Regions from separate parts of the Sphingomonas sp. BL2 genome, predicted to be linked through region 4. Evidence: predicted binding sites of a transcription regulator. Region 4 holds the regulator's gene; each other region holds the start of a gene.

What was found. Region 4 encodes LexA, which represses DNA repair genes until DNA is damaged. Its sites were predicted from a motif close to GTTCCNCNCTTGTTCT; they were not measured.
Region 1: uvrA (excinuclease ABC subunit UvrA) is a predicted target of LexA. The motif match lies at 2,872-2,887, and genes of this name have one in related genera.
Region 2: AC1ME3_RS18400 (ATP-dependent helicase) is a predicted target of LexA. The motif match lies at 5,557-5,572, and genes of this name have one in related genera.
Region 3: AC1ME3_RS03330 (ribonucleoside-diphosphate reductase subunit alpha) is a predicted target of LexA. The motif match lies at 6,150-6,165, and genes of this name have one in related genera.

The regions. Positions count from the first base shown of each region.
Region 1 is NZ_CM155261.1:2,153,053-2,161,038, reverse strand. Features, by position in the region: gene uvrA (excinuclease ABC subunit UvrA) at 1-2,864, opposite strand, end outside; gene AC1ME3_RS10000 (energy transducer TonB) at 3,068-3,889, shown strand; gene AC1ME3_RS09995 (hypothetical protein) at 3,993-4,589, shown strand; gene AC1ME3_RS09990 (GGDEF domain-containing protein) at 4,635-5,786, opposite strand; gene lpdA (dihydrolipoyl dehydrogenase) at 6,559-7,965, opposite strand; gene AC1ME3_RS09980 (DUF5615 family PIN-like protein) at 7,967-7,986, opposite strand, start outside.
Region 2 is NZ_CM155261.1:4,009,640-4,017,625, reverse strand. Features, by position in the region: gene AC1ME3_RS18420 (L-fuconate dehydratase) at 1-1,128, opposite strand, end outside; gene AC1ME3_RS18415 (fumarylacetoacetate hydrolase family protein) at 1,125-1,970, opposite strand; gene AC1ME3_RS18410 (SDR family oxidoreductase) at 1,981-2,721, opposite strand; gene AC1ME3_RS18405 (L-rhamnose mutarotase) at 2,834-3,175, shown strand; gene AC1ME3_RS18400 (ATP-dependent helicase) at 3,197-5,479, opposite strand; gene AC1ME3_RS18395 (GFA family protein) at 5,589-5,984, shown strand; gene AC1ME3_RS18390 (UrcA family protein) at 6,187-6,516, shown strand; gene AC1ME3_RS18385 (inorganic phosphate transporter) at 6,799-7,986, shown strand, end outside.
Region 3 is NZ_CM155261.1:714,320-722,305, forward strand. Features, by position in the region: gene AC1ME3_RS03315 (EAL domain-containing protein) at 1-2,353, shown strand, start outside; gene AC1ME3_RS03320 (haloacid dehalogenase type II) at 2,635-3,360, shown strand; gene AC1ME3_RS03325 (hybrid sensor histidine kinase/response regulator) at 3,466-5,571, shown strand; gene AC1ME3_RS03330 (ribonucleoside-diphosphate reductase subunit alpha) at 6,277-7,986, shown strand, end outside.
Region 4 is NZ_CM155261.1:2,956,206-2,964,191, forward strand. Features, by position in the region: gene gltX (glutamate--tRNA ligase) at 1-825, opposite strand, end outside; gene AC1ME3_RS13870 (ComEC/Rec2 family competence protein) at 916-3,171, shown strand; gene lexA (transcriptional repressor LexA) at 3,775-4,449, opposite strand; gene AC1ME3_RS13880 (molybdopterin molybdotransferase MoeA) at 4,518-5,699, opposite strand; gene AC1ME3_RS13885 (energy transducer TonB) at 6,266-6,958, shown strand; gene moaC (cyclic pyranopterin monophosphate synthase MoaC) at 7,047-7,514, opposite strand; gene trpC (indole-3-glycerol phosphate synthase TrpC) at 7,511-7,986, opposite strand, start outside.

The DNA.
Region 1 (7,986 bases), 800 kb from region 4:
GGCGCCAAATACTTCCCCGTAAAGCTGCCCTTCGCCTTCGCCACCTTCTCCGGCGTGCCCTCCGCGACGATCTCGCCGCCCTTGACGCCGCCTTCTGGCCCTAAGTCGAGGACCCAGTCGGCGGTCTTGATGACGTCGAGATTGTGTTCGATCACGACGACCGTGTTGCCTTGCTCGACCAGCGCGTGGAGGACTTCGAGCAGTTTGCGCACGTCCTCGAAATGGAGCCCGGTGGTGGGTTCGTCGAGGATGTAGAGCGTGTTGCCGGTGGCGCGGCGCGAGAGTTCCTTGGCGAGCTTGACGCGTTGCGCTTCGCCGCCCGAGAGCGTCGTCGCCTGCTGGCCGACCTTGACGTAGCCGAGGCCGACCTCGACCAGCATCGCCATCTTGTCGCGGATCGGGGGGACCGCCTTGAAGAACTCGGCGGCATCCTCGACCGTCATGTCGAGCACGTCGGCGATCGAATGGCCCTTGAACTTCACCTCGAGCGTCTCGCGATTGTAGCGCGCGCCGTGACAGACGTCGCAGGTGACGTAGACGTCGGGGAGGAAGTGCATCTCGATCTTGAGCACGCCGTCGCCCTGGCACGCCTCGCAGCGGCCGCCCTTGACGTTGAAGCTGAAGCGGCCGGGCTTGTAGCCGCGCGCCTGCGATTCCGGCAGGCCGGCGAACCAGTCGCGAATCTGCGTGAAGCTGCCGGTATAGGTGGCGGGGTTGCTGCGCGGGGTGCGGCCGATCGGCGACTGGTCTATGTCGATGACCTTGTCGAGATACTGGAGGCCGGTGATCTTGTCGTGCTTGCCCTGGACGATGCGCGCGCCGTTCAGCTCGCGTGCGGCGGCGGCGTAGAGCGTGTCGATCGTGAAGCTCGACTTGCCCGAACCGGAGACGCCGGTGATGCAGGTGAAGGTGCCGAGCGGCAGGCTGGCGGTGACCCCGCGCAGGTTGTTGGCGACCGCGTTGTGGACGGTGAGCTTCTTGCCGTTGCCTTTCCGTCGCGTGGTTGGGACCGGCACCTCGCGCGTGCCGTTGAGATAGTCGGCGGTGATGCTGCCCTTCGACTTGAGGATCTGCTTCAGCGTGCCCTGCGCGACGACCTGGCCGCCGCGGACGCCGGCGCCGGGGCCCATGTCGATGATGTAGTCGGCGGTGCGGATCGCGTCCTCGTCATGCTCGACGACGAGCACGGTGTTGCCGAGATCGCGCAGACGGCGGAGCGTCTTGAGGAGCATGTCGTTGTCGCGCTGGTGCAGGCCGATCGAGGGCTCGTCGAGGACGTAGAGCACGCCGGACAGGCCGCTGCCGATCTGGCTCGCGAGGCGGATGCGCTGGGACTCGCCGCCTGAGAGCGTGCCGCTGGTGCGGTCGAGGTTGAGGTAATCCAGGCCGACATTGTTAAGGAAGCCCAAGCGCTCGACGATCTCCTTGAGGATGCGTTCGGCGATCGCGTTCTGCTGGTCGCCGAGGTGCTGCGGCATGTCGGTGAAGAACTGGAGCGCGTCGACTACCGAGAGATGCGTGGCGTAGGAGATGTCCTTCATCGCGATCTTGACCGCGAGCGCTTCAGGTTTCAGGCGCGCGCCGCCGCAGACTTCGCAGGGGGCGGCGGACTGGTACTTGCTCAGTTCCTCGCGCATCCAGGCCGAGTCGGTCTGGAGCATGCGGCGATTGAGGTTGCCGATGACGCCCTCGAACGGCTTCGAGACGTCGTATTTCTTCTTGCCGTCGATGAAGGTGAGCGTGACGGGCTTGCCCTTCGAGCCGTGCAGGATGGTGCTCTGGACCTCCGGCGGGAGGTCGGACCAGGGGGTCTCGATGTCGAACTTGAACTCGCGCGCGAGGCTGCCGAGGACCTGCATGTAATAAGGCGACGGTGGGTTGGATTTCGCCCAGGGGACGACCGCGCCCTTCTTGATGCTGAGCATGTGGTTGGGGACGACGAGGTCTTCGTCGAACAGCAGTTTCTCGCCGAGGCCGTCGCAGGCCGGGCACGCGCCTTGCGGGGCGTTGAACGAAAACAGGCGCGGCTCGATCTCGGAGATGGTGAAGCCGCTGACCGGGCAGGCGAATTTTTCGCTAAAGACGATGCGGCCGTCGGGGGCGTTGTTGCCGAGGATTTCCGACTTGGGGGTGTGCGGCTCGACCGGGTCGGCGGGGTCGACATAAGCGAGGCCGTCGGCGAGTTTCAGCGCGGTTTCGAACGACTCTGCGAGGCGCGTGGCGATCTCGCCGCCGACGACGAGGCGGTCGACGACAACTTCGATATCGTGCTTGTACTTCTTGTCGAGCGCGGGGGCTTCGTCGATGTCGTGGATCGTGCCGTCGATGCGGACGCGCGCGAAGCCCGCCTTCTGCCACTCGGCGAGTTCCTTGCGGTACTCACCCTTACGGCCGCGAACGACGGGGGCGAGCAGGTACAGGCGCGTGCCCTCGGGGAGCGCCATGACGCGGTCGACCATCTGGCTGACGGTCTGCGCGGCGATGGGTTCTCCGGTCGCGGGCGAATACGGGATGCCGACGCGCGCCCATAACAGGCGCATATAGTCGTAGATTTCGGTGACGGTGGCGACGGTCGAGCGCGGGTTGCGCGACGTCGTCTTCTGCTCGATCGAGATCGCGGGCGAGAGGCCCTCGATGTGGTCGACATCGGGCTTCTGCATCAGTTCGAGGAACTGGCGGGCGTAGGCGGACAGGCTCTCGACGTAGCGGCGCTGGCCCTCGGCGTAGATCGTGTCGAAGGCGAGGCTCGACTTGCCCGAGCCCGAGAGGCCGGTGATCACCGTGAGCGTGTCGCGGGGGATGTCGATGTCGACGTCCTTGAGGTTGTGCTCGCGCGCGCCGCGTACGGAAATCTTGGTCAGCATGAGGCTGGTTCTACTTCTGTTCTGATCGGGAGACTAGTGGGAGAGATAGGAATGCATGAGGCCGGGTGCCAGTTCATCCGGGACGATCGATTGCGCAACGGGTGATCTAGGCGTCGATGCGGCTTGCAACCGGGCGGCGGATTTCAGAGAACCGGCGAACGTGACGGGGTGCAAGGGGATGATGCGATGACGAGTATTTCCGGATGCCGCTGATGCTGGCGCTGGCCGCCGCCGCTGCGCTGGCCGAGCCGACCGCGGCCGTGCCGTTGACGCCGGCGGGCAAGTGGAACGTCGATTATGGCGCGACCGCCTGCATGCTCGGCCGCACCTATGGCACGGGCAAGGCGGAGACGATTCTCGCGCTGCGTCGGCTGCCGCTGGCATCGACGCTCGAGCTGATGGTCTACACCAATGATCGTAGCGTAACGATGCGGCTGGGGCAGGCGAAGATCGGCATAGTCGGCGGGGGATCGGATGACAGCCGGTACGAGAGTTATCCGACCCAGGCTTCGGGCAAGCGGATGACGCGCATGCAGGTCGATGCCACGCTGTTCGAAACGCTGCCCGCCGATGCCGTCCTGCGCATCGCCCCGGACAAGATGTCGGGCTGGGCGTTCGCGATGCCAAGTGCGGAGGCGGCGTTCGAGGCCCTGGCCAAATGCAATGATTCGACGGCCAAGCAGTGGGGCATCGACCCGACCGAACGCGCGAAGATCGCCCAGCCTGCCAAGGCGACGACGCGGCCCGAATACTGGATCGGACCCGACGATTACCCGAGGACGATCGTGGGCAAGGGTGCGCAGGGGACGTCGACGGTCCTGTGGACGATCGGCCTCGATGGGCGGGTTGCCGATTGCCGGCCCGTGGTGACGAGCGGCGAGGTCGAACTCGACAAGGCGGCCTGTAGCGCGATCATGCGGCATGCGCGCTACACGCCCGCGCTTGGCTTCGACGGCAAGCCGATGGTCAGCCACGCGACGCAAAAGGTGACGTGGCGATTGCCGGGCGCCTGGTCCGGCAACTGAGCGACCGTCGCGGTTGGACGGGGCGAAGGCGCCGGGGTTGCACTCCGGTATCGGTGTATTATCTTGTTCGTACACACAGACGCGGAATGGCACAGAGGACGACATGGGCAAGAAGAAGGACGAGCGGAAGCGGCGCGAGCGCGAGGCCGAGATGGCGGCGGCTCAGGGGCACTCGGGTGCTGGGCATGAGGGCCATGAAGGCCATGCCCATGACGGACACGCGCATAATGCGCACAAGCATGAGGGCCGGAAGCACGAGGGTCGCAAGCATGACGGCGGGGCGCCGTTCGCGGGGATCGCTGCGACTATCGCGCGACAGATGGGGACGCCGGTCGGACGGCAGATGATCGCGGCGGGGCTGATGGCCGCGGCGACGGCGATCTCGAAGCATGATGCGAAGTCGAGCGCTCGGCCTACGCCGCCTACGCCGCCGACGCCCCCTGCCCCGCCTTCCCCTGCCTCGCCCTCGGCACAGGCTGAGCCTGCAGCGTCGAAGGTCGAGCCGGACGTGGCGACGGAGTCGACCAAGCCGCAGGGCAATGGTCCGTTTGCCGGGGAGACGCGGGAGCCGCCACGGAGCGAGACGAACGCGCTGCCGCCGGAATTCGCCAAGGTGCTGGACTCGGTTACGGTGGGGTTGGAGCGATTGTTCGTCGGGTTCGGCAAGCCGACCGCGAAGAAGGACCCGCCTGCCGCTTGAGTGTGCAGGGCCGCGACGCCGCGCGTGGCGTTGCGGTCCGGCGGCTCAGGCTGCCTTTATGTAGATGGCGGGTTGGCGGCGGTCGCCCTTAGCGAGGTACATCGCGCGGTCGGCGCCTGCGATGAGGTCGACGATCGGCGTGTCGGGCTCGCCTTCGACGACGCCGATGCTGACGCCGAGCGTGCCATGCGTGGCCATGCGCGGTGCCATAGCCTGCGCAAACCGGGTGGCGATACGGTTGCCGATCATGGTCGCCTGCGCCGCCGGGATGTCGGGCAGCACGCAGACGAACTCGTCACCGCCCCAACGGATCAGGTGGCCTTGTCGGCCGACGGTGTCGTGGGCGATCTCTGCAAAGCTGCGGAGTGCGGCGTCGCCGGCGGCGTGGCCGAGCGTGTCGTTGAGCGTCTTGAAGCGATCCAGATCGAGCATCATCACCGTCAACATGCGCGGCGCATGGCGGCTGGCGAAGGTCTGCGCGATGCGGTCCAGGCCGGCGCGGTTGAACGCACCGGTGAGCCAGTCGCGCTCCATCTGATCGAGCAGCAGGTTCTGGCCGCGCTCGGCCTGGAGGATCAGGAGCGAGAAGGCGCGGAAGATGATGAAGGCGATCTGGCCGGCCGCGAGCCATGCGCCGAGATCGTCGTGACGGCCGGTCAACTGCGTGCCGATGCGGTCGCCGTAAGCGAGCCAGGCGCGGCCGAGGAACATCGGTATGGTGACCGCGAACAGCGCGGCGACGATCCAGCCGGTCTGTAGCGAGTCACGGCGCGCGAGACGGATGGCGACGATCACCACGACGAGGTCGAACCCGGCGCGGATGACGCTGAGATAGGCGACGCGGAGGTGGAAATGCGCCGGGTCGTGCGTGAACCAGAGGGGCAGGCCAAGGACCGCGGCGATTCCCAGCAACGACGTCAGGCGCGCGTCGGGGCGACTGAACTTCACGACCGCGCCGGCGATCAGCGCATAGCCCATCACCACCGCGGGGTTGCCGATGCTGGGCGCCCAGGGGAGGCCGATCCGATCGTTGAGCACCGCCATCAGTGCGCCGCACCCCGCGATCAGGTGGCCGGCGCCCCATAAGCCTGCCCATGATCCGAACCGACCGGTCGCGAGGGGGATGAGGTGGATAAACCCGGCGACCAGCATGCCAAGGCCTGCGACGACGTAGAGAGTAGAGAGATCGAGCGCCACGGAGACCTGCTTGTTCGTTCATTGCGCGGACTAATAGGTTGGCTTTGCTAAGGATTGGTTCCGGTTGGGGGGCGGGGGCGGAAGTTTGCAGGTTTTGGGTTGGGGTGGGTTGGGGGTTGTGCGCGGGTGGCGATGAGGGGCGGGGCGGTACCCAGGCGATAGGCGATGCCGAGGGCGGATGCGGTGGGTGTGCCAAGAATGTTTCCCCGCGAAGGCGGGGACCCAGACTGGGCTCCCGCTTTCGCGGGAGAACAGGGAGGCGGGCGGTATCGTTTGGGGCGGAGTGGCTCTGGCTTGACCGGCGTTGACGGGAGTTTCGTGCACGCCACTCCAGATTGCGCCCAGTTGTCGCGTTCCCTCCCCCCGTCATTCCGGCGGACGTCAGGTCCCATGGTCGCGAACCGGGTCATGCTAGCGTGATATCGCTGGGGCCAACGTAACCGTGGGTCCCGGCGTTCGCCGGGATGACGGATGGGGGGTGCGGGTGGACGGGGCCTGGGGCGTGGGGCGAACTAGCGAACTGCGGCAACATCCATCCCCCTGATATCCATCTCCCCGATCGAACTTAACCTTTGCCCCTTTGCCTTCGCCCTCAACTTTCGCGCTGCAACGGAGAGAGGGCGCCGGTGGATTGCCACCGACGCCCTCTCGAACTTACTTCACTCGCAGATGCGAAGCCCTGCTTGGCCGGACAGGGGCAAAACCCCTGTCGTCGGACGGCGCTGGAGCGCCGCCGGCCGGGCACGCCCTTTGGATCCATATCTAGCACTTGCTAGATATGGATGGGCTTGCCTTGCACAGCCATCGCCGCTTCCTTGATCGCCTCGGCATGCGTCGGATGCGCATGACACGTGTAGGCGATGTCTTCGCTGGTCGCGCCGAATTCCATCGCGATGGCGGCTTCGGCGATCAGCGTGCCCGCGAGGCTCGAGACGATCCAGACGCCGAGGACTCGGTCGGTCTTGGCGTCGGCGATGATCTTCACGAAGCCATCGGTGTCGCGGTTGGTCTTGGCGCGGCTGTTGGCGGCGAACGGGAACTTGCCGACCTTGATGCCACCAGATTCGGCGGTCTTGTCGCGCGCCGCCTCTTCGGTAAGGCCGACGCCGGCGATCTCGGGCATCGTGTAGACGACGCTCGGGATGACGTCCTCGTTGACGATGCCGGTCTGGCCGGCGATGTTTTCCGCGACCGCGACGCCCTCGTCCTCGGCCTTGTGCGCGAGCATCAGGCCGGGGATGCAGTCGCCGATCGCCCAGACGCCGTCGACCTTGGTGCGGAACGAGTGATCGGTTTCGATCTGGCCACGCTTGTTGAGTTCGAGGCCGATGGCTTCGAGGTTGAGGCCGTCGACGTTGGCCTTGCGCCCGATCGAGACGAGCACCGCGTCGGCGGTCAACGTCTCGGATGCACCACCCGCGGCGGGCTCGACGGTGACGGTCGCGACGCCGTTGTCGACGGTCACGCCGGTGACCTTGGTCGAGAGCTTCAGCTCCATGCCCTGCTTCTTGAAGAGCTTGGCGGTCTCGCGACGGACTTCGCCATCGAAGCCGGGGAGGATCTGATCGACGAACTCGACGACGGTGACCTTCGCGCCGAGGCGACGCCAGACGCTGCCCAGTTCGAGACCGATCACGCCGCCGCCGATGACGACCATGTGCTCGGGGACCTTCGGCAGTGCGAGCGCGCCAGTGCTGTCGACGACGGTCGTCTGGTCGACCTCCACGCCGGGAAGCGGCATCACGCTGGAGCCGGTGGCGATGACGATGTTCTTCGCGGTGACCTTCTGGCCGTTCACGTCGACGGTGTGCGCGTCCTGGAACGCGGCCTTGCCCTTGAGCCAGGTCACCTTGTTCTTCTTGAACAGGAATTCGACGCCGCCGGTCAGTTCCTTGACGGCCTTGGCCTTCTCGGCGTGCATCTGGTCGAGGTTCAGCGTGACGCCCTGGAAGTCGATGCCGAACTTGGTGAGGTGGCCGCCCTTGGCCTCCTCGTAGATCTCGGAGGCGTGGAGCAGCGCCTTGGACGGGATGCAGCCGACGTTGAGACAGGTGCCGCCGAGCGTCTCGCGGGACTCGGCACAGGCGGTGCGCAGGCCGAGCTGCGCTGCACGGATCGCCGCGACGTAACCGCCGGGGCCCGCACCGATCACGAGGACGTCATAGTCGTAGTCAGCCATGTTATGCTCCAGCGGGGAACG
Region 2 (7,986 bases), 1.1 Mb from region 4:
ATCCTTGGTCCCGGAGAAGCAGAGATAGTCGATCATCGAGAGATGCTGGACATATTCGCACAAGCCGACGCCGCCGGCATGCGGACACACCGGCAGGTCGTACCGGGCCGCCAGCAACAGCACCGCCAGCACCTCGTTGACGCCGCCCAGACGGCAGCTGTCGATCTGGACGACGTCGATCGCGCCCGCTGCCATGAACTGTTTGAACATGATGCGGTTCTGGCACATTTCGCCGGTCGCGACCTTCACCTCGCCGATCGCGTCGCGGATCGCCTGGTGGCCGAGGATATCGTCGGGACTGGTCGGCTCCTCGATGAACCAGGGCTTCGCGAAGGCGAGCGCGTTCACCCACTCGATCGCCTGCGGAACGTCCCACACCTGGTTCGCGTCGATCATCAGCTTCCGGTCGGGCCCGAGCACTTCGCGTGCGATCGTGAGGCGACGGATATCGTCCTGCAGATCGCGACCGACCTTCAGCTTGATATAGTCGAACCCGGCATCGACCGCCTCCTGCGCGAGCCGCCGCAGCTTGTCGTCGGGATAGCCGAGCCACCCCGCCGACGTGGTGTAGCAGGGGAAGCCGGTCGCTTCGAGATCGGCGATCCGCTCGGCCTTGCCCTCGGCGCGCTTGGTCAGCAACGTGAGAGCGTCCTCCGGCGTGATCGCGTCAGTCAGGTACCGGAAGTCGATCGTCCGGACCAATTCCTCCGGGGTCATGTCGGCGACGAGGCGCCAGATGGGCTTGCCGACCGCCTTCGCCCACAGGTCCCAGATCGCGTTCACGACAGCGCCGGTCGCGAGGTGGATCGCGCCCTTGTCGGGGCCGATCCAGCGCAACTGGCTGTCGCCGGTCAGATGCCGCCACATCCGCCCTGGATTCTCGATGATCCAGTCGAGGTCGAGCCCGATGACGAGATGCCGCATCGCCTCGATCGCGGCGACGCAGATGTCGTTGCCGCGGCCGATCGTGAAGGTCAGGCCGTGGCCTTCGAGACCGTCCGTATCCGTCTCGAGCACGACATACGCCGCCGAGTAATCCGGATCCGGATTCATAGCGTCGGACCCGTCGAGCCCCGCGCTGGTCGGGAAACGAAGGTCGATCGTGCGCAGACCGGTGATGGTCGTCATGCGGCGGCGACCATCGTCTGCGTCTGCTCGCCAAGGCCATCGATACCAAGCCGCACGGTCTGGCCTGCGCGCAGATACACCGGCGGCTTCTGGCCGAGGCCAACGCCCTTCGGCGTACCGGTCGAGATGATGTCGCCGGCTTCGAGCGTGCAGAAGTCGCTGAGGTACGAGACGATCGTCGCGACGTCAAAGATCATGTTGGCGGTGGTGCCGTCCTGATAGCGATGGCCGTCGACTTCGAGCCACAGGCCCAGCTTTTGGGGATCGCCGACTTCGTCCGCGGTGACGAGCCAGGGACCGATCGGCCCGAACGTGTCACAGCCCTTGCCCTTGTCCCACGTACCGCCGCGCTCGAGCTGGAACGCACGCTCGGACACGTCGTGGACGACGCAATAGCCGGCAACGTGCGACAGCGCGTCTTCCTTGGCAATGTGGCGGCCGGGCGTGCCGATGACGACGCCGAGTTCGACTTCCCAGTCCGTCTTTTCCGAGCCGCGCGGGATCTCGACATCATCGTTCGGGCCCTGGATCGCGCTGGTCCATTTGCCGAACACGACCGGCTCGGCGGGGAGGGCCATGTTGCTCTCTGCGGCGTGGTCCGAATAGTTCAGGCCGATGCAGATGAACTTGCCGGTGCGCGTGACGCACGGCCCGATCCGCGGCGCGCCGTCGACCTTGGGTAGGGTCGACACGTCGAGCGCGGCGATCTTCGCGAGCCCCTCGGGGGAGAGCAATTCACCGCCGATGTCGCCTAGGTCTCCTGGCAGCGCGCGGATCGCGCCGTCCTGATCGAGAATGCCGGGCTTTTCCTGGCCGCGCGGGCCGTAACGCAATAATTTCATCGGATGATCCTTAGTTGACCCAGCCGCCGTCGATCACGTGGACCGCGCCGGTGGTGAAGCTCGATTCGTCGCTGGCGAGATACAGGAACAGCGCGGCGATCTCCTCGGCGCGGCCGAGCCGGCCCATCGGCTGGCGCGCGACGAACGCGGCGTCGGCCTCACTCACGGAAATGCCCTGAGTCCCTGCTTGCGAGACGATGCGTTCGCGCAGGGACGGGGTCTCGATCGTCCCCGGGCACACGCAGTTGCAGCGGATCCCGCGGCCGACGAAATCGGCCGCCACGGCCTTGGTCAGCCCGATAACAGCTGCCTTCGATGCGCCGTAAGCGTAGCGGTTTGGGATGCCCTTCACGCTCGACGCGATGCTGCTCATGTTGACGATCGCACCGCCGCCGCGCGCGAGCATGCCGGGCAGGAACGCGCGGGTCATGCGGTGCATCGCGTGGACGTTGAGGTCGAACGACAGCATCCAGTCGTCGTCGCTGCCTTGCAGGATGTCACCCGCCGCGACGAAGCCGGCGACGTTGGCGAGAATGTCGATGTCGCCGATCGTGGCGGGCAAAGCGGCGATCGCGCTGGCGTCGAGCAGGTCGACGACCAGACGTTCGACGCCGTCGATGGCCTGCAGCGCATCGCCGTCGCGGTCGAGCGCGAAGACCCGTGCGCCCTCGTCACGGAAGCGTTCCGCGGTGGCGCGGCCGATGCCTTGTGCCGCCGCGGTCACTACCGCGGTCTTGCCGGACAGTCTCATTCCATCTCCTGCGCGTCGTTGTGCGTTTCGTCGGTTTTATTAGTCAAAGTGACTTTTGAAAAGGGGCGGCGGCGCTATTGTCGCGCGAGTACGCCGTATCGAAGGAATTTCCGTGACGTATCGCATCGTGACCGCATTGGACCTCGTCGACGACGCAGCCCTGGTCGCCGCCTACCGCGAACGCCACGCGCCGGGCGCCGTGTGGCCCGAGGTCGTGCGCGACATCGTCCAGCGGGGGTATCGAGATATGGAGATCTGGCAGGTCGCCGACCGGCTCGTGATGATCGCCGAGGTCGAGGACGATTTTCCGCGCGCAGCCGACCCGGCGTTGCAGCCGGTCGTCGCGTCCTGGGAGACCGCGATGGACGTGTATCAGAAGCCGATCGAGGCGACCGGGCCGAAATGGGCGGTGATGGAGCGGATATTCTCGCTCGCGGATCAGACCGCCGGCTGATCCTTTTCCCGGTTGATGTCGTTAGGGGGTGAGCGTCACGAAGCTGTCCATCACGCGCTTACGGCCGGACTGTTCGAAGTCTATCTCCAGCTTGTTGCCCTCGATCTCGGCGATCGCGCCGTAGCCGAACTTCTGGTGGAAGACGCGCATGCCCAGCGACAGGTCGTCGCGGCCCTTGTTGCCGAGGCTGATCGCGCTCGACCGGCTTTCGACGACGCGGGCGGGTTTGGTGGAGAAGGTGCTGCCGGTGCCCGACGCGCGCTGCCAGCCCGGGCCGCGTCCGGTGCCGCGCGCGACGTCGGCGAAGGGATCAGCGCGGTCGGACCAGTTCGCCTGCCACAGGCTCGCTCCGCCCGACATCGTCGTTTCCGTGTCGATGTGCTCGGCGGGGAGTTCGGCGACGAAGCGCGAGGGAATCGACGAGTTCCACTGGCCATAGATGCGGCGGTTGGCGGCGTGGATGATGACCGCAAGCCGGCGTGCACGCGTGATCGCGACATAGGCGAGGCGGCGTTCCTCCTCGAGGCTTTTCACGCCGCCTTCGTCGAGTGAGCGCTGCGACGGGAACAGGCCTTCCTCCCAGCCGACCAGGAAGACCGTGTCGTATTCGAGGCCCTTGGCGGCGTGGATGGTCATGATCGTGACCTGTGGGTCCTGCGCGCCGCCCTCGTTGTCCATCACGAGGCTGACATGCTCTAGGAAAGCGCCGAGCGAGTCATACTCCTCCATCGCGCGGACGAGTTCGCTGAGGTTCTCCAGGCGACCGGTCGCCTCGACCGACTTCTCGGCCTGGTACATCGCGGTGTAACCGCTCTCGTCTAGCAACTGCCGCGCGAGTTCGGCGTGCGGCAGGCTGGTCGCCATGTCGCGCCAGCGGGCGATGTCGCCGACTAGGCGTCCCAGCGACTTCTTCGCCGCGCCGGTCAGTTCGTCGGTGTCGAGGATGCGCGCGGCGGCGGTGGTCAGCGGTGTGCCGGTGGCGCGGGCGAGCTGGTGGATACGCGCGACCGCCTTATCGCCGAGGCCGCGCTTGGGGACGTTGACGATGCGTTCGAAGGCGAGGTCGTCCGCCGGCTGGTTGACGACGCGGAGGTACGCCAGCGCGTCGCGAATTTCGGCGCGTTCGTAGAAGCGGAAGCCGCCGACGATCTTGTAGGGCATGCCGATCGCGATGAACCGGTCCTCGAACTCGCGTGTCTGGTGCTGCGCGCGGACCAGGATCGCCACTTCGTCGAGGCTCTTGCCGGAGCGCCGGACGATGTCGATCTCCTCGCCGACGCGGCGCGCTTCCTCGGGGCCGTCCCAGACGCCGATGACCTTCACCTTCTCGCCGACGTCCCGCTCGGTCCAGAGCTGCTTGCCGAGCCGCCCGCCGTTGTTGGCGATCACGCCTGACGCGGCGCCGAGGATGTGCGGCGTGCTGCGGTAATTCTGTTCGAGGCGGATGACCTTCGCCCCCGGAAAATCCCGCTCGAACTTCAGGATGTTCTCGACCTGCGCGCCGCGCCACGAATAGATCGACTGGTCGTCGTCGCCGACGCAGGCGATGTTCTTGCGCTCCTGCGCGAGCAGCCGCAGCCAGAGATATTGCGACGAGTTGGTGTCCTGATACTCGTCGACCATGATGTATTTGAAGCGCTGCTGATACTGCGCCAGCACGTCGCGGTGCGTCTTCAGGATCACCAGCATGTGGAGCAGCAGGTCGCCGAAATCACAGGCATTGAGCGCGATCAGCCGCGCCTGATATTGCTGGTACAGCTCGCCGCCACGGCCGTTGGCATAGCGCTCGCTCTCGCCCGCATCGATGTCGGCGGGGACGAGGCCCTTGTTCTTCCACTGGTCGATCAGCCCGGCGAGGCTGCGCGTCGGAAAGCGCTTCTCGTCGATGTCCGCGGCAAGGATCAGCTGTTTCAGCAACCGCAACTGGTCGTCGGTATCGAGGATCGTGAAGTTCGATTGCAGCCCGACCAGTTCGGCGTGGCGACGCAGCATCTTGGCGGCGATCGCGTGGAACGTGCCGAGCCACGGCATGCCCTCGACCGCGTCGCCGACCAGCCGTCCGACCCGCTCGCGCATCTCGCGCGCGGCCTTGTTGGTGAAGGTGACGCTGAGGATCTCGGACGGCCAAGCCTTCTTGGTGAAGATCAGGTGCGCGAGCCGTGCGGTCAGCGCCGCGGTCTTGCCCGTGCCGGCGCCGGCGATGATCAGCACGGGCCCGTCGGTGGTCAGCACCGCCTCACGCTGCGGCGAATTGAGACCGCGCAGATAGGGAGGCTCTGCTTGCGGCGCGGACGTTTGGGCAATCTGGTTCACCGGTGAACAGGTAGGGAACGGGGGCCGATGGGGCAAGCGGGTATGGCTTGCGCGGTTCGACGATACGTGGAACAAGTTGAGAACATAGAGGGAGGCGGGCATGCTTGCGGGACGATGTCATTGCGGAGCGATCAGCTATGTCGCGGAGGGCGAGCCCGAGCATCACGCGCTGTGCCATTGCGGCGATTGCCGGCGAAGCGCGGGTGCGCCGATGGTAGGCTGGATCGCATTCAGGTCCGAGCAGGTGACCATCTCGGGTGATCCGGTGACGTATGAATCGTCGGCGAGCGGTCGGCGTCAATTCTGCGGACGGTGCGGGACGGGACTGTTCTATACCAATGCCGAGTATCTGCCGGGGATCATCGACGTCCAATCCTGTACGCTGGACGATCCCGAGGCGGTCGCGCCGGGTGCGCATATCCAGGTGGCCGACCGATTGGCGTGGATGGCGGATGTGGCCGCTCTGCCTGCGTTCGAGCGATATCCGGGGATGTGACCTAACGCCTCATCTAGAGTTTCGGCGCGTCGTCGGACCGTCGCCAAACCGTCGCGCGAGCGTAACGAACCACGGGTAGGGGATGCGCAGCGACGTGGTTCGTGGTCGGAGATGCCGCATCCAGAAAGGTGTCCCGACGCGCTGGCGCCGTCGCCAGCAGGCATAGCCTTGCGGACCGCAGGACCATTTGAGGAACATCATCTTGAAGCTTTTCATCAGCGTCGCTTCGGCGGCGATCGTCGGCGCTTGCCTGTTTTCCACGGGTGCTTCCGCGAGTTCCGGGCGCGACCCGGTATCGGTGCGCGTGTCGCGCGCCGGGCTCGACCTGACCAGCGACGCCGGGCGCACCGCGTTCCAGCGCCGGCTGCGTTCGGCGATCGCCGGCGCCTGCCAATCGCACGGTGTCGGCCTCGCGGCGCTCGCCGATGCGCAGCAGTGCCGCAAGGAAATGACCGCGGATGCGGACGTGAAGATGGCCACATTGTTCGGCCGCAATGGCATGCAGCTCGCGAGCATCGGTGAAGCTCGGTGAATTAACTTACTCACGTCCAACGAAGTCGGTTCCGAACGATCCTCCCCCGCAAGGGGGAGGTGGCGTCGAAGGCGACGCAGGGGGAGGACACGGAACAGGGGTTATCCCTGCCTCCCCCTCCGTCTGGCAAAGGCCAGCCACCTCCCCCTGGCGGGGGAGGATCGTTAAGGCGACGTCCCAAACAGGGGCGAACGATCGCTTGATTTACATCTGTCATAAGATTGTCATCGTAAGGGCCGACTGCACATTTCTATGGCAACCTCCACATTTGCACCCGATGCGGTGACGGCTGATTCGAGCGCTACCGCTGCGCCGCATACCGGTCCCAAGCTCGATCATTCGCTGCATCCGTCCGGGCGCTGGATATTCCTTGCCGTGCTGATCGGCGGGCTTGCCTATGCCGGGTTCAGCATCGCGTTCGACACCGCGCAGGTCGGCGAGAGCCTGGCCGGCGGGGCGTTCGCGTTCCTTGCGCTCGCGCTGCTGATTGCGCTCGGGTTCGAGTTCGTGAACGGGTTCCACGACACCGCCAACGCGGTCGCCACCGTCATCTACACGCACTCGATGCCCGCACCGCTCGCGGTCGTCTGGTCGGGGTTCTTCAACTTCCTCGGCGTGATGCTGTCGTCGGGTGCGGTAGCGTATTCGATCGTCACGCTGCTGCCGGTCGACCTGATCCTCAACGTCGGCAGCGTCGGCGGGTTCGCGATGATCTTCGCGCTGTTGCTTGCCGCGATCGTCTGGAATCTCGCGACCTGGGCGGCGGGGTTGCCCAACTCGTCGAGCCACGCGCTCATTGGCTCGATTCTCGGCGTCGGCCTTGCCAACCAATTCATCAACGGCGGGGCCGACGGGACGTCCGGCGTCGACATGGTGCAGGTCTGGAAGGTTCTCTCTGCGCTCGCATTCAGCCCGATCGTCGGCTTCGTCGGCGCTCTCGTGCTGCTGCTCGTGATGAAGGCCTTCCTGCACGACAAGAAACTGTACGAGGCGCCGGAGGGCCAAACGCCGCCGCCGCGTGGTATCCGTGCGCTACTGATCGGCACGTGCACCGCGGTCAGCTTCGCGCACGGCAGCAACGACGGGCAGAAGGGCATGGGGCTGATCATGCTCATCCTGATCGGTTGCGCGCCGACCGCTTACGCGCTGAACCGGACGATGCCCGAGAGTGCGATGCCGGCGTTCGTGCAAAGCGCGCAGGCGGCATCGGCCGCGTACCGCGCGCATGCCGGCGGCGCGCCGGCCGACGTCGCCACGTCGCGTGCGCAGGTTACGCAGGCACTGAAGACCAAGCATGTCGCCGACCCGGTCATCTATGCCGCGCTGGCGACGCTGTCGGACGACGTGTCGAGCCGGATCGAAAGCTATGGCTCGCTTGGCAAGGTGCCCGCCGCGGCGACCCCGAACCTGCGCAACGACATGTACCTCGTGCTCGATACGACCAAGCTGATCGCCGAGGACAAAACCGCG
Region 3 (7,986 bases), 1.8 Mb from region 4:
GCCGGGATTGCGCGAATGGCCTGCCTATAAGCGTAACCGCGCGCTTACCGTCGGTGTCGCGGGAGTCGCCGCGCTGTCGCTGTCACTATTGTGGGCCGTTGCGCGCGCGCCGTCGGGGTCGCTGCAACTCGCCTGCTGCGTCGCGGTGCTGGGGATGATCGCGGTTACGGCGGTTAGCGTCCATGCGGTTCGCGCGGCGACGCTCGGCCTCGGCGTCGGGATCGTCGTGATGCTCGCGGTCTGCGCGGGAATCGGCGCGCCGCTGGTGGTCGCGATCGTCTTCCTCGGCTGTCTGGGGATCGTCGCGCACCGCCTCGCGCGGATCGACGTCGCGCAGGAACTGCACCGCGCCGAGACCGCGAACGAGGGCCAGCTCGCGATCCGGATGGTCGCCGAATTCGAGGACCAGGGTACCGGCTGGTTCTGGGAAGCCGACCGCCAGGGCCGCCTGACCTATCTGTCCGCCAAGGTGACCGACGAACTCGGCCTCGCCGACGACGCGGTCGGGCAACCGCTCACCGACCTGTTCCGCATGGACAACGACGCGCCGGGCACCGAGCGCACGCTCGCCTTCCACATCGCCTCGCGCACGTCGTTCTCGGACTATTCGGTGTGCGCCGCGACCTCGCCCGATTGCGAACGCTGGTGGTCGATCTCGGGGAGGCCGGTGGTCGACGACCTCGGGCGCTTCCAGGGTTTCATCGGCTCGGGCCGCGACCTGACCGAACAACGCAAGTCGGAAGCCGAGATCACCCGGCTGGCGCTGTTCGACGGGCTCACCGGACTCGCCAACCGCCAGCGGATGCGCTCGTCGCTCGACAAGACGCTGGCGCAGAAGACCGGTCCCTACCGCGCGACGTCGTTGTTCCTGATGGACCTCGATCGGTTCAAGGCGGTCAACGATACGCTGGGCCACCAGGCGGGCGACACGCTGTTGAAGCAGGTCGCGCAACGGCTCCAGCGCGGCATCGCCGATGCGGGGCTGGTCGGGCGGCTGGGTGGCGACGAGTTCCAGGTCGTGCTGCCCGGCATCGCCGACCGCGATACGCTCGCAGCGCTGTCCCGCGAAGTCATCGCCTCGCTGTCCGAACCCTATTTCATCAGCGGGACGTCGGTCACGATCGGCTGCTCGATCGGCATCGCGATCGCACCCGACGATGGCGACGATGCCGAGACGCTGGTCCGTAACGCCGATCTCGCGCTGTACGCCGCCAAGGCCGATGGCCGCGGCGTCCACCGCTTCTATTCGGACGACATGCTGACCGGCGCGCGCACGCGGAAACTGCTCGAGGACGATCTGCGCGCGGCGATCTCAGATGGCGCGTTCCACCTCTGCTACCAGCCGATCGTCAGCACGAAATCGGCGCAGATCGTCGGCTACGAAGCGCTGATCCGTTGGAACCACCCGACGCGGGGACTCGTCTCGCCCGCCGACTTCATCCCGGTCGCGGAGGAATGCGGGCTGATCGAGGCGATCGGCGAATGGGTGCTGCGGACCGCGTGCCTGGAGGCGGCGCGCTGGCCGGGCTCGGTGCGCGTCGCGGTCAACGTCTCGCCAATCCAGTTCGCCAACCCCGCTCTGCCCGCGCTCGTCACCAGCGCGCTCGCGCAGTCGGGAATCGCCGCGGGTCGGCTCGAACTGGAGATCACCGAAGGCGTGTTCCTCGACGAGACGCGCTCGTCGGAACAGATGTTCAAGGCGCTGAAGGGGATCGGCGTGCGGCTTGCGTTGGACGATTTCGGCACCGGTTATTCGTCGCTCGGCTATCTGCGCAACGCGCCGTTCGACAAGATCAAGATCGACCAGTCGTTCGTGCGCGGTGCGGCCGAGCCGGGCAACCGCAACGCGGCGATCATCAAGGCGATCGTCACGCTCGCCGACACGCTCGGGATGGAGACGACCGCCGAGGGGGTCGAGGTGCAGGACGAGATCGACTTGATCCGCGACCTAGGGTGCAGCCATATCCAGGGCTATGTCTATGGCCGCCCGGTCCGCGCGGACGAGGCGTTGCGGCAATTGGGAGTCGAGAACGGCACCGCCGCCGCGAGCGGCTTCAAGGTAAGTCGCGCGCCGCGCACCAAGATGCTGCGCTCCGCCCGGATCGCGATCGACGGGGTCCGCGGCGACGTCCGCATCCGCGACATATCGACGTCGGGCGCGATGCTCGACGGGCTGCGGATCGACGGCAACCCCGACGGCGTCGAACTGGAGATCGAACTGGTCGAGGACCAGATGTTCGGCGCCCGCATCCGCTGGGCCCGCGCCGGCAAGGCGGGCATCGAGTTCCACGAGGCGTTCAATCTGGAACGACTGAACCAGGGCCACTCCGCGCGTCTTCGCCGGACTGGGTGAGTTAGGCGGCCGAGCGACAGTCAGTCCGACTTTGCGGGAGACCGGTAAAAGGCCACCACCCCGGCGAAGGCCGGGGCCCAATTGGAGAGGTCGTCGTAACAGCAGACGGCGTTCGCCAATCCACGTTTCCCAATTGGGCCCCGGCCTCCGCCGGGGTGGTGTGTAATCTCCTAGGATGGTGGGATGAATTGCCGAGTTCCCCGCTCAACGGCGGCCTGCGCAAAGGCCCGGAAGTCCCCCATTCCCGGGAACCAACCGCCGCCTCCCACCGTCTCACCATCATGGTACATCGCGCCCCGATCAAAGCCCTCGCGTTCGACGTGTTCGGCACCGTGGTCGACTGGCGCTCGGGCATCGCGCGCGATGCCGCGCCGATCCTCGCGCGCCTCGACCGCACCGATATCGACCCGCACCGCTTCGCCGACGGCTGGCGCAAACGCTATCAGCCAGCGCTCGAGGAGGTCCGCAGCGGACGGCGGCCGTTCGTCATTCTCGACACGCTCCACCGCGAGGCGCTCGAAGACCTGCTCCGTCACCACGGCATCGACCCCGCCGCGCTGGACGAAGATACGCTCACCGACCTGACCGACGCCTGGCACCGGCTCGATCCCTGGCCCGACTCGGTCGAGGGTCTCACCCGCCTCAAGACCCGCTACCCGGTCGTCACGCTCAGCAACGGCAACATCGCACTCATGCTGGAAATGGCCCGCCGCGCCGGCCTGCCCTGGGATGCGATCCTCGGAGCGGAAGTCAGCCGCGTCTACAAGCCGCTTCCCGAATCCTACCTCGCCACCGCGCGGTTTCTCGATATTGCTCCCGGCGAACTCTGCCTCGTCGCTGCGCACCACAGCGACCTCGCCGCGGCGCGCGCCGCTGGCCTGCAGACCGCCTATGTCGACCGCCCGCACGAATATGGCGGCGGGCCCGCGCCCGACGCGGATGCCGTGCAGGAGTGGGACTATTGCGTCGACAGCCTGACGCGCCTGGCGGACGAACTGTGCCGATGACCCGGCGACCTGCCCGCGAACAGGTGGAAACGCGCGACGCGTCCCCGTATCGAACGCGCACCGGCGTAAAATTCGGCCCGGCGTGCGACCCGGCAGGACTTTGAGATGACCACACAGACGGCCGAAGCCGATTTCCTGACCGGTGGCGGCGAGATGGCCGCGATGATCCGCGCGCACGACTGGTCGTCGTCGCCACTCGGCCCGATCGACCGCTGGCCTCAGTCGCTCCGCTCGATCGTGTCACTGATGCTCGCCTCGGAGTTCGCGATGTGCCTCGCATGGGGGCCTGAGCTCGGCTTCCTCTACAACGACCATTACGCGCGCATCATGCACGACAAGCACCCGCAGGCGCTCGGCCAGCGGTTCGCCGACGTGTGGGCGGATGTCTGGAGCGATATCAGCCCCCTGGTCGACAAGGCCTTGACGGGCGAAGCGTCGTTCTTCGAGAATCTGCCGCTCGTCACCGACCGGAAGGGCTATGACGAGCATGCCTGGTTCACCTTCTCCTACTCGCCCGTGCGCGACGAGAGCGGCGCGATCGCGGGCATGTTCTGCTCGACCTACGAGAGCACCGAGCGCGTCCAGACCGAACGCGCGCTGCGCGACGAGCGTGAACGGATGAGCCAGATGTTCGCGCAGGCGCCGACCTTCATGGCGATGTTGCGCGGGCCCGAGCACCGGTTCGAGCTAACCAACCCCGGCTACGACAAGCTGGTCGGCCACCGAGAGATGCTGGGTCGAACCGTTGCCGAGGCGTTGCCCGACGCGGTCGAACAGGGGTTTCTGGACCTGCTCGACGATGTGTATGCGACAGGCGAAGCGTTCACGGCGGTGGGCATGCTCTATGCGGTTCAGGCTGAACCCGGCGGTTCGGTCAACGACCGCTACGTCGATTTCGTCTACCAGCCGATCCGCGACGCGACCGGTGCGGTCGTCGGCATTTTCGTCGAAGGCGCGGACGTCACCGACCGCAAGCGGCTCGAACGCGACCTGCAATCGCTCAACGCCGACCTCGAACAACGCGTCCGCGATCGTACGCAGGAACTGGTCGAGGCGCAGGAAGCACTCCGCCAGGCGCAGAAGATGGAGGCGGTCGGGCAACTCACCGGTGGCATCGCCCACGATTTCAACAATCTGTTGCAAGGCATCACCGGTAGCCTTGAGATCGTCCAGCGCCGCGTCGCGCAAGGGCGTGTCGGCGAGCTCGATCGCTTCATCACCGGCGCGACCACCGCCGCCAACCGCGCCGCCTCGCTGACCCACCGCTTGCTCGCGTTCTCGCGCCGACAGCCGCTCGATCCGCGCCCGGTCAAGGTCAACCCGCTGGTCGCCTCGCTCGAGGACTTGCTCCGCCGCACCACCGGCGAGCAGATCGAACTCGAGATGGTGCTCGCCGGTGGTCTGTGGACGACGCTGTGCGATCCCAACCAGCTCGAGAACTCGTTGCTCAACCTCGTCATCAACGCGCGCGACGCGATGCCGCACGGTGGCAAGCTAACGATCGAGACGTGCAACGCGCACCTCGACGACCATTTCGCCGCCAGCCAGCGCGACGTCCGGCCCGGCCACTACGTGTGTATCTGCGTGTCCGACACCGGCACCGGCATGTCCGCCGACACGATCGCCAAGGCATTCGAGCCGTTCTTCACCACCAAGCCGATCGGCCAGGGAACGGGGCTCGGCCTGTCGATGATCTACGGTTTCGCGCGCCAGTCCGAGGGCTATGCGAGGATCTATAGCGAGCTCGGCCAGGGCACGACGATCAAGCTGTATCTGCCGCGCCATTACGGCGAAGCGGAGCAGGACGAGGTGCTGCCCGGACTGACGCAGGACCACGTCACCGATGCGGGCGAGATCGTATTGGTGGTCGAGGACGATTCGGTCGTCCGCGCGCTGATCGTCGAGGTATTGGGCGAACTTGGTTACCGGGCGGTCGAGGCGCATGATGGCCCGGCGGGGCTTGAGAGGTTGCGGACGATGGAGCGCGTCGACTTGCTCGTAACCGACATCGGCCTACCCGGACTGAACGGCCGCCAGGTCGCCGATGCGGGCCGTGCGCTGCGTCCGGGGCTCCGCGTGCTGTTCATGACGGGCTATGCGGAGAATGCCGCGCTGGCGTCGGGCTTCCTGGAGCCGGGGATGTCGATGATCACCAAGCCGTTTGCGATGGAGGCGTTGGCGACGCACATCCGGACGATGATCGAGGGGTAAGGCGGACCGCCTTCGCCAATCACCACCACCCCGGCGAAGGCCGGGGCCCAGTTGGAAAGGTCGTAGTAACGGCACGCATCGCTCAGTTGGCACCGTCCCCCAACTGGGCCCCGGCCTTCGCCGGGGTGGTGTGATTTGAGGTTATCTTCGCATCACCACGGTTCCCCCGCGAAGGCGGGGGTCCAGGAATCAAGTAGGACGACGTTCGTGGCGTCTGGGCCCCCGCGTTCGCGGGGGAACTAGAGCGGTCCCACCCCATATCCAGTGCCCCACTCCCACACCTCCCTTCGAAGCAACATTTGCCATCTTCCGCCCTTAAATAATTTTTCGTTCCCCCTTCGCCCCCTTGCGCTTCACGAACCCCGCAGAAGTCCACGCGTCGCGAATATCCCGCCCGGCCAACCCGCACGCGAACGCGACGAACCGAGCCCCCGACCACCCCCGCACCCCCTTGCGTCTCTTCGCGCTTTGGCACAATCTCTTGGGGTTGCGTTCGGGGGCGGACCCAATCGCTGGTAGAACAACCCTCGCATAGCCATATGCGATATGACCGTAAGCGCGCCTTCCACCGCCGCGATGGTCACTTTTTGTTCTCCCGTTAGGGGCCGTCCGATGGTAGCATGGCGACATGACGCCGATTCGAACGAATACAGAACACTAGGAGCGGTTTCGATGGATTTCAGAGACAGCAGCCGGGATAGCGACATGACCACAGACACGATCGAACAAACCACTGCCACGCCTGAAGCCGAGGCCCCCAAGGCCCCGCGCCAGGCGCAGGACAGCCACTCCGTGCGCGCGCAGATCTACCCGGTCGAGGTCGATCACAGCCGCGACGCGCTGCTGACCGAGTTCGGCAAGGACACGCTCAAGGATCGCTACCTGCTCCCGGGCGAAAGCTACCAGGACCTGTTCGTCCGCGTCGCCTCCGCGTACGCCGATGATGCCGGCCACGCGCAGCGGCTCTACGATGCGATCTCGAAGCTCTGGTTCATGCCCGCCACCCCCGTTCTCTCGAACGGCGGCACCGGTCGCGGCCTGCCGATCTCGTGCTACCTCAACTCGGTCCCCGACAGCCTCGGCGGGATCGTCGACACCTGGAACGAGAATGTCTGGCTCGCCTCGCGCGGCGGCGGCATCGGCACCTATTGGGGCAACGTCCGCGGCATCGGCGAGCCGGTCGGCCTCAACGGCAAGACCAGCGGCATCATCCCGTTCGTCCGCGTCATGGATTCGCTGACGCTCGCGATCTCGCAAGGGTCCCTGCGTCGCGGTTCGGCCGCCGTGTACCTCGACGTCTCGCACCCCGAGATCGAGGAATTTCTCGAAATCCGCAAACCCTCGGGCGATTTCAACCGCAAGGCGCTCAACCTGCACCACGGCGTGCTGATCACCGACGACTTCATGGAAGCCGTCCGCAACGGCGAGGAATGGCATCTCCGCTCGCCGAAGGACCAGGCGATCCGCGCCACCGTCGACGCGCGCTCGCTATTCCAGAAGCTCGTCGAGACACGTCTCCAGACCGGTGAGCCGTACATCGTCTTCGCCGATCACGTGAACAAGGCGATGCCCAAGCATCACCGCGAGTTGGGCCTCAAGGTCTCGACCTCGAACCTGTGCTCGGAGATCACGCTGCCGACCGGCAAGGATCACCTCGGTAACGAGCGTACCGCGGTCTGCTGCCTGTCGTCGCTGAACCTCGAGACGTGGGATCAGTGGAAGGACGAGAAGGGTCTGATCGAGGACGTCATGCGCTTCCTCGACAACGTGCTGCAGGATTACATCGACCGCCACGAACCCGGCATGGAACGCGCCGCCTACAGCGCGGGCCGCGAGCGGTCGGTCGGTCTCGGCGTGATGGGCTTCCACTCGTTCCTTCAGGCGCGCGGCATCCCGTTCGAGGGCGCGATGGCGAAGTCGTGGAACCTGCGCATGTTCAAGCACATCAGCAGCCAGGCCAACGAAGCCTCGATGCAGCTCGCGATCGAGCGCGGCCCCTGCCCCGATGCCGCCGACGTCGGCGCGATGGAGCGCTTCAGCTGCAAGATGGCGATCGCGCCCACGGCTTCGATCTCGATCATCTGCGGCGGCACGTCGGCGTGCATCGAGCCGATCCCGGCGAACATCTACACGCACAAGACGCTGTCGGGCAGCTTCTCGATCAAGAACCCGTATCTCGAAAAGATGCTGAGCGAGAAGTCGAAGAACTCGGACGCGGTGTGGAACTCGATCCTCGAACAGGGTGGCAGCGTTCAGCATCTCGACTTCCTCTCGGTCGAGGAAAAGGACTGCTACAAGACGAGCTTCGAGATCGACCAGCGCTGGCTGCTCGAACTCGCCGCCGATCGCACGCCGTACATCGACCAGGCGCAGTCGCTGAACCTGTTCATCCCGGCGGACGTCGAGAAGTGGGAC
Region 4 (7,986 bases):
GTCGAACGCCTCGGGAAGAATTCCCATCTCGTCGCGGTAGGCCTCGATGCCCACCGCGCCGTGACGCTTCGACAGCTTGGCGCCGTCGGGGCCGTGGATCAGCGGGATGTGCGCGTAGGTCGGCTCGGGCCAGCCCATCGCGTGGTAGATCGGCAGCTGGCGGAACGCGTTGTTGAGGTGATCGTCGCCGCGGATGACGTGCGTGACGCCCATGTCGTGATCGTCGACGACGACCGCGAGCATGTAGGTCGGCGTGCCGTCGGAGCGGAGCAGGACGAGGTCGTCGATCTCTTCGTTCTTGACCGTGACCGATCCTTGCACGCGGTCCTCGATCGTGACGGCACCTTCCTGCGGCGCGCGCAGGCGGACGACGTGGGGGAGGTTCGGCGCTTCGCTCTCGGGGCGGTCGCGCCAAGGGCTGCGGATGCGCAGCGGCTTCTTCGCGGCCTGTGCCTCGGCGCGCATCGCGGCGATCTCGTCGTTGGTCATGTAGCAGCGATAGGCGTGGCCGTTCGCGACCATCTCGTGCGCGACCTGCGCGTGGCGCTCGGCACCGGCAAACTGCATGACGACGTCGCCGTCCCAGTCGAGCCCGAGCCAGCGCATCCCGTCGATGATCGCGTCGATCGCCGGCTGGGTCGAGCGGACCCGGTCGGTATCCTCGATCCGCAGCAGGAATTTACCCCCGTTTGCTTTCGCGAACAGCCAGTTGAACAACGCGGTGCGCGCGCCGCCGAGATGCAGGAACCCCGTCGGCGACGGAGCGAAACGGGTAACCACGGGTGCGGCCGAATTGGCGGTGCCCGTATCAGATATTGCGCCCAACCGCGGGTGCTCCCAGACTGATGAAACGATGGAGAAACGATGGCCATGACAGCCGTCGCCGCCCCTAGCATGCGTCCTTGGCGGCGACAAATGGGCGTGCCGCGATGGGGGGCTGTCGTCGGGCTGGCTGTGGAACGCTGGCTCGAGGCGGAGCGCGACCAGTTGGTGTTGTGGCTGCCGGTGATGCTGGGTGGCGGGATCGCGCTGTGGTTCGCGTTGCCTGATCCGGCGGCATGGTGCGTGGCGATATTGGTGTTGGTCGCGGGTGGGCTGGCGTGTCTGGCAGTGGGGCATGGCGGGCGTGCGGCGCGGTCGCTGGCGATCGGGTTGCTGACGGCGGCGCTGGGGCTGGGGTTGATCTGGGCGCGATCGGAGTTGGTGGCGCGACCGGTGCTGGGTGGACCGACGATCGCGAGCTTCTCCGCGAGGGTGGAGGCGATCGAGCCACTGGTCGCGCGGAAGCTGGTCCGGCTGACGCTGCTGCCGATCGGGAAGGGCGCCGAAACCGACGGGCAACCGGTCGCCCTGCCATACCGCGTCCGGGTTAATCTGGCGGAAGCGGATGCACCCAAGCTGCTGGGAACGGGAGCGGTCGTGCATCTACGGGCGCGGCTGATGCCGCCGCCGCTGCCCGCGGTGCCGGGCGCCTATGATTTCGCTCGGGTCGCGTGGTTCGGCGAGATCGGTGCGACGGGACGCGGCTTCGCACCGGTGGTCGTGACGACGCCGAGCGAGTCGGGTGCCGGCATCCGCGTCGCGCTGTCGCATCACATCGTATCGCGACTGGAGGGGAGTGCCGGCGGTATCGCCGCAGCGCTCGCAACCGGCGACGTCGGCGCGATCAGCGAGGAGGATTCGGAGGCGATGCGCCGCGCCGGGCTCGCGCATCTGCTGTCGGTGAGCGGGTTGCATATTACGGCGGCGGTAGCCGCGACGATGCTGATCGTGCTGCGGCTGCTGGCGCTGAGCCCGTGGCTGGCGTTGCACGCGCGCTTGCCTTTGATCGCTGCGTTGGCGGGAGCAGCGGCAGCGATCGGCTATACGCTGCTGACGGGCAGCCAAGTCCCGACGATCCGGTCGTGCGTCGCCGCGCTGCTCGTGTTGGCGGCGCTGGCGATGGGGCGCGAGGCGATGACCTTGCGCCTCGTCGCGGCGGGCGCGGCGTGCGTCATGCTCGTGCTGCCCGAATCGGCGGCGGGGCCGAGCTTTCAACTCTCGTTCGCGGCAATCACTGCGATAATGGCGCTGCACGAGCATCCGGTGATCCGCGCGTTTTTCGGTCCGCATGAGGAGGGGCGAGCGCACCGCCTCGCCCGCGGCATAGCATCGCTGTTGCTCACCGGCCTGCTCGTCGAGTTCGCGCTCATGCCGATCGCGGTCTATCATTTCCACAAGGCCGGGCTTTACGGCGCGTTCGCCAACATCGTCGCCATTCCCTTGACGACCTTCGTCGTTATGCCGCTGGAAGCTTTGGCGTTGCTGCTCGATGCGGGCGGGCTCGGGGCGCCGATATGGTGGCTGGTGCAGCGCTCGCTCGATGCTCTGCTGTGGCTTGCGCATATCGTTGCCAGCGCGCCAGGCTCGGTGCGGTCCTTGCCCGCGATGCCGACGGCGGCGTTCGCGCTGATGATCGTCGGGGGAATATGGATCGCCTTGTGGCGAACGCGGTGGCGACGGCTCGGGCTGGTCCCGCTGGTGATCGGCACGGTCTGGGCGCTGACGACGCCGGCCCCGGACGTTCTCGTGACCGGTGACGGGCGCCATGTCGCGGTGCGAACGGCGGCGGGGCTCGCGATGCTGCGCGACCGAGCGGGCGACTACACGCGCGACATGCTGGCCGAGAATGGCGGGGTGGATGGCGAGCCGCTGCTGCTGGCGGACCAACCCGATGCGCGGTGCAGTCGCGATCTTTGCGTCACAGATATTGCTGCGCGGGGACAGATGTGGCGCATCCTGGCGACCCGCAGCGCCTATATGGTTCCGATTGCTGAGTTCATTACCGCCTGTCACGGCGCCGATGTCGTCGTCAGCGAACGCGGTCTGCCGAAACCGTGTGTACCACGGTGGCTGAAACTGGATCGTCGTGTACTCCGGCGTACGGGCGGCGTCGCGCTGACCTTAGGTAGCGGGACAGTCGTGACGATCCTGAACGCAGGCGATCGCCACCCCTGGCGCGATCCGCCTCTCCTCGAACGCACCGCGTACGCGTTCAGGCCGCGCCATGACCGGTTTCACGGTGCTGTGCCGGCGTTTCGCGCCAGCCGAGTCCGTCAAAGTAGAAATGTTCACGCGAAGGCGCAAAGGCGCGAAGGTGATGCGACTCGGGAGACCTTTATACCTCCATGAACGATAAGCCGACGTTGGTTTTCGGCGGTCCGCGAAGGCCGGTAGGCGCTGATCCAGGCACCATATCTTCGCGCCTTTGCGCCTTCGCGTGAACAAAATCTTCCGTCGTCGCATACGGTCACAGCAAGAAGAACTGGTGCACGCCGAGACGCGGAGGCGCGGAGAAGGTTTTTGTATGACGGGGTGGCTCAGGCTGGGGACTGTTTAGTCTTCCTTCCGAAGACGTTTGGAGGTGCTTCGTTTTCCCTAAGCGCAACAGCTCCGCGTCTCCACGTGAACCAATTCTTCGGCCGCGCTGGAGATTGAGGACGAGATGTTCGCGCAGAGGCGCAGAGGCGCAGAGATTGGGCATTCGAGTTGAGAGCGCGACTATGCATCGAAGCGTTAGAGGGGCTTTCGGACGCTTGGGGGCTGGTTGGGGGTGTCGAAAAACTAGCCGCTTTTCGACACGCCCAGTGCATCTAGCTTAACTTGCCCAACAGATCCCGTCGCTGTTGTCGGGCGGAGAAGCGACTTAGCTAAGGGGCTAGGCTGTCGCTTTTCCTGAGCAACCAAAAACCGAGACCGGGCTGCGTCGCGATGACGCAGCCCGGTCTCGGCAACTCAGTCGTAGCGGCGGAGGATGCCGGAGAGTTTGCCTTGGACGCGAACTTGGGCGGGGGCATAGCGTTGAGGGTCGTAGGCTCGGTTTGCCGGGTCGAGGCGGACCATGGCGCCTTCGCGACGGAAGTATTTTAGAGTGGCTTCGCTGTCTTCGATCAGGGCTACGACGATCTCGCCGTCGCGGGCAGTTTCGGTGCGGCGGATCAGGGCGTAGTCGCCGTCGAGGATGCCGGCTTCGACCATCGAGTCGCCCGAAACTTCGAGGGCGTAGTGTTCGCCGGTGCCGAGGAGTGCGGCGGGGACAGCCAGCATAGTGCTGCCTTCGAACGCCTCGATCGGGACGCCGGCGGCGATGCGGCCGTGGAGCGGGATTTCGACGACGTCGTTCGCTGGTTGCGGCGTCGCGGCCGCTGGGGCGGCCTTGACGTTCGATGGCTTGGTCGGCGTCTTCTTTTCCGCACGCTCGGGCATGCGCAGCACTTCGAGCGCGCGCGCGCGGTTCGGCAGGCGGCGGATGAAGTTGCGCTCCTCGAGCGCGCTGATCAGACGGTGGACGCCCGACTTCGACTTGAGGTCGAGTGCGTCCTTCATCTCTTCGAACGACGGCGAGACGCCGGTATCGTTGAGGCGATCGTTGATGAAGCAGACGAGTTCGTGCTGCTTGCGCGTGAGCATGGCGGTTCTCCGTCCGGAACAGACTGGGAACTTCTATGGAACATAATTAACCGCGTCAAGCGCTCGCTTCACGCGATCACGAGGATTTCCGCCGATTCGCCTGTCTTTGCTAAGGGTGCGTTGCCGGGGCGGACGATCAGGCAGGTCGAGCGGGCGAGCGTGAGCAGCATCGAACTGTCCTGGATCGTCGAGGCATAGGCTTTGCCGTCGCGCAGTTCGGCGCGGAGATAGTCGGTGCGGGCGTTGTTGGCGGGCAGGTCTTCGCCGAGGAGGGCGTGGGTCGACTGGGGCAACGGGTCGCGGGCGCCGGCCATGTGCGCGACGACGGGTTTGACGAACAACGTCGCGGTGACGAACGCGGAGACCGGGTTGCCGGGGAGGCCGAGCACCATCATCTCGCCGATCCGGCCGGCCATCATCGGCTTGCCGGGGCGCAGCGCGATCCGCCAGAATTCGATGGTGCCGCCGGCGGCTTCGATCGCCGGGCGGACGAGGTCGTGGTCGCCGACCGACGCGCCGCCGGTGGTGACGAGCAGGTCTGCCTGAACGCTGGCGAAGGCTTCGCGGAGTATGTCGAGATTGTCGGGCAGGATGCCGAGATCGACGACGTCGACGGGCATGTCGGCGAGCATCGCGGCGAGCATGATGCCGTTCGATTCGGGGAGCGCGACGCCGTCGGTGGTCGAACCGGGGGGGACGAGTTCGTCGCCGGTGGCGGCGACGGCGACGCGGACGCGGCGATTGACGGTGAGGCTGCCGTGGCCGCCGGTTGCGGCGACGGCGATGCGTGCGGGGCTGAGGCGGTCGCCGGCGGCGATGAGGCGGGTGCCGGTGGAGAAGTCGAGGCCCTTGCGGCGGGTGTTGCGGCCGACCGTGGGCGGGCCTTCGCCGGCTAGGATCAGGGTCGCGCCGTCTCGCTCGGCTTCTTCCTGGACCATGACGGTGTCGGCGCCGTCGGGCATGGCGGCGCCGGTGAAGATGCGGGTGGCCTCGTTGGAGGCGACGTGGCCTGCGAAGGGGCGGCCGGCGGCGCTTTCGCCGATGACTTTCCAGGGGCCGGGGAGGTCTTCGAAGCGGATCGCGTAGCCGTCCATGGCCGAGAGATCCGCGGCGGGTTGCGTCCGGCGGGCGAGGATGTCCTCGGCGGCCCAGCGGCCGGCGGCTTCGCGTAACGTCACGGTCTCGCTAGCGACGCGGGGGGCCATGGCGAAGAGGCGGTTCTGGGCTTCGGCGACGGGGACTAGGGTCATGCTTTTGGCTCTGATATTACGTGGTTTTCCTGCTGGAAGTGCAGGAAGTTCACACGCTGGGAGACTCTTGGCGGGAGCGGATCTGGGGTTCAGGTTTGGAACGGTCTCGTCCGGTAGAAGGTCCGGCGGGAGGGGGTGAGTTTTGGCGTGGCTGGCGCTTTGCCATGGGTTTGGGATGTAGGACAGGTGTTGTTGGGGCTGCGGCAGGACGATCCGTTGCTCTCTGCGCTGCTTGATATCGAACGTTTGCGACATCCTTCTTGTTCTCCCGCGAAGGCGGGAGCCCAGACTGGGTCCCCGCCTTCGCGGGGAAACATGGGTTTGGCGGACGTCGCGCTTCGTTACTGCGAACTTCCCAATTGGGCCCCGGCCTTCGCCGGGGTGGTGGTTGGGGGGCTGCCCTCTTCCGAGCCGACGAGGGGACGCGGGTGATCGCCTGTCGCCTTCCCAAAGCGCTCGGCCAGCGGGGGTTCATCCGAAGCAGGGCTTTGTTTGGGAGAAAGAGGCACCAGATCAGTATGATGACACGTAATCAGCCTCGGGCGAGAGACAGGATCGGGGCGGCGGTGGGTGCTGCCCTGTTGCCGGGGGTGCTGGGCTATGCGCTGCTCAACGGGCTGGTGGTGCCGATGCCGGCGGCGGTGAGCGATGCGTTGAAGGTGTTCGATGCGGCGCCGCCGTCACCACCACCGCCTGAGGAGAAGGTTAGGCCTCGGCCGTCGCCTAGCCGCAAGCCGGAGGGGGCTGCGTCGCCGCCTAATTTGAAGTCGAAGGCTACGGAGGTGGTGGCGCCGCCGCCGGTGGTACCGATCGTCGTGCCACCGCCGGTCGTGGTCGCGGAGAAGGCTGGGGTGGGGGCGCAGGCGACGGCTGGCGCTTCGGATGTTCGCGGACCGGGGACCGGGAGTGGGGGGATTGGTAATGGCACCGGCAGCGGTGGGTATGGCGATGGTGACGGTGGGGGTGGAGAGGAGACGCCGCCGCGGTGGCGTAAGGGGCGGTTGAAGGATTCGGACTATCCGCGCGAGGCGGCCGAGACGGGGATTCGGGGTCGGGTTTCGGTGCGGTATCTGGTGCAGACCGATGGGCGGGTTTCGCGGTGCCGGGTGACTCGGTCGAGCGGGAGCCGGGAGCTGGATACGCTTACGTGTCGGTTGATAGAGGAGCGGTTTCGGTATGATCCTTCGCTCGATGCGGCGGGGCGGCCGGTGGAGTCTACGATCGTCGAGGATCATGAATGGGCTATTGGCGGGGATTGAGTTCAGCTGAGCGCGTTCTGCTTGGCCTGCCCTCACCCTCGACGCCTTTGGCGTCTTTCCCTCTCCCCTTTGGGGAGAGGGTTTTGTTTTAGGCGGTCCAGTTGCCGGATTTGCCGCCGGACTTTGCGCGGACGCGGATGTCGGTGAGGACCATCGTCTTGTCGATCGCCTTGGCCATGTCGTAGATCGTCAGGAGCGTTACCGTGGCAGCCGTCAGGGCTTCCATTTCGACGCCGGTCCTGCCTTCGGTCGAGGCGGTGGCGGTCGCGGTTACGCCGGTTTCGTCCACTACGAGTTCGATCTCAACCTTCGTCAGCGGGAGCGGGTGGCAGAGGGGGATGAGGTCGCTGGTGCGCTTGGCGGCCATGATGCCGGCAACCCGCGCGACTGCCAGGACGTCGCCCTTTTTCGCGGTGCCGGCGCCGATCGCCGCGGCGGCTTCGGCGGACATGGTGATGCGGCCGGAGGCGATGGCTTCGCGGGCGGTGACCGCCTTGCCGCCGACGTCGACCATTCTTGCCGCGCCGGCTTCGTCGATGTGGGTCAGGCCGGTCATCCGATGAGCGCCTGGGTGGCGGCTTCGACGTCGTCCTGGCGCATGAGCGCTTCGCCGATCAGGAAGCAGTGGATGTCGTGTTCGGCCATCGCGTCGAGTTCAGCGCGGGTCGTGAGCCCGCTCTCGGCGACGAAGGTGCAGTCCTTGGGCGCCTTGCCGACGAGGTCGTAGGTGCGCTGGAAATCGACCGAGAAGTCGCGCAGGTCGCGGTTGTTGACGCCGATCAGGCGCGACTTGAGCCTCAGCGCGCGCTCCATCTCGTGCGCGTCGTGGACCTCGACCAGCACGTCCATGCCGCATTCGAGCGCGGAGGCCTCGATCTCGGCCATCTGGATGTCGTCGAGCGCTGCGACGATGATCAGGATGCAGTCGGCGCCGATCGCGCGCGCCTCGGTCGACTGCCATGGGTCGACCATGAAGTCTTTCCGCAGGACGGGGATCGAGACGGCGTCGCGCGCCGCGGTCAGATACG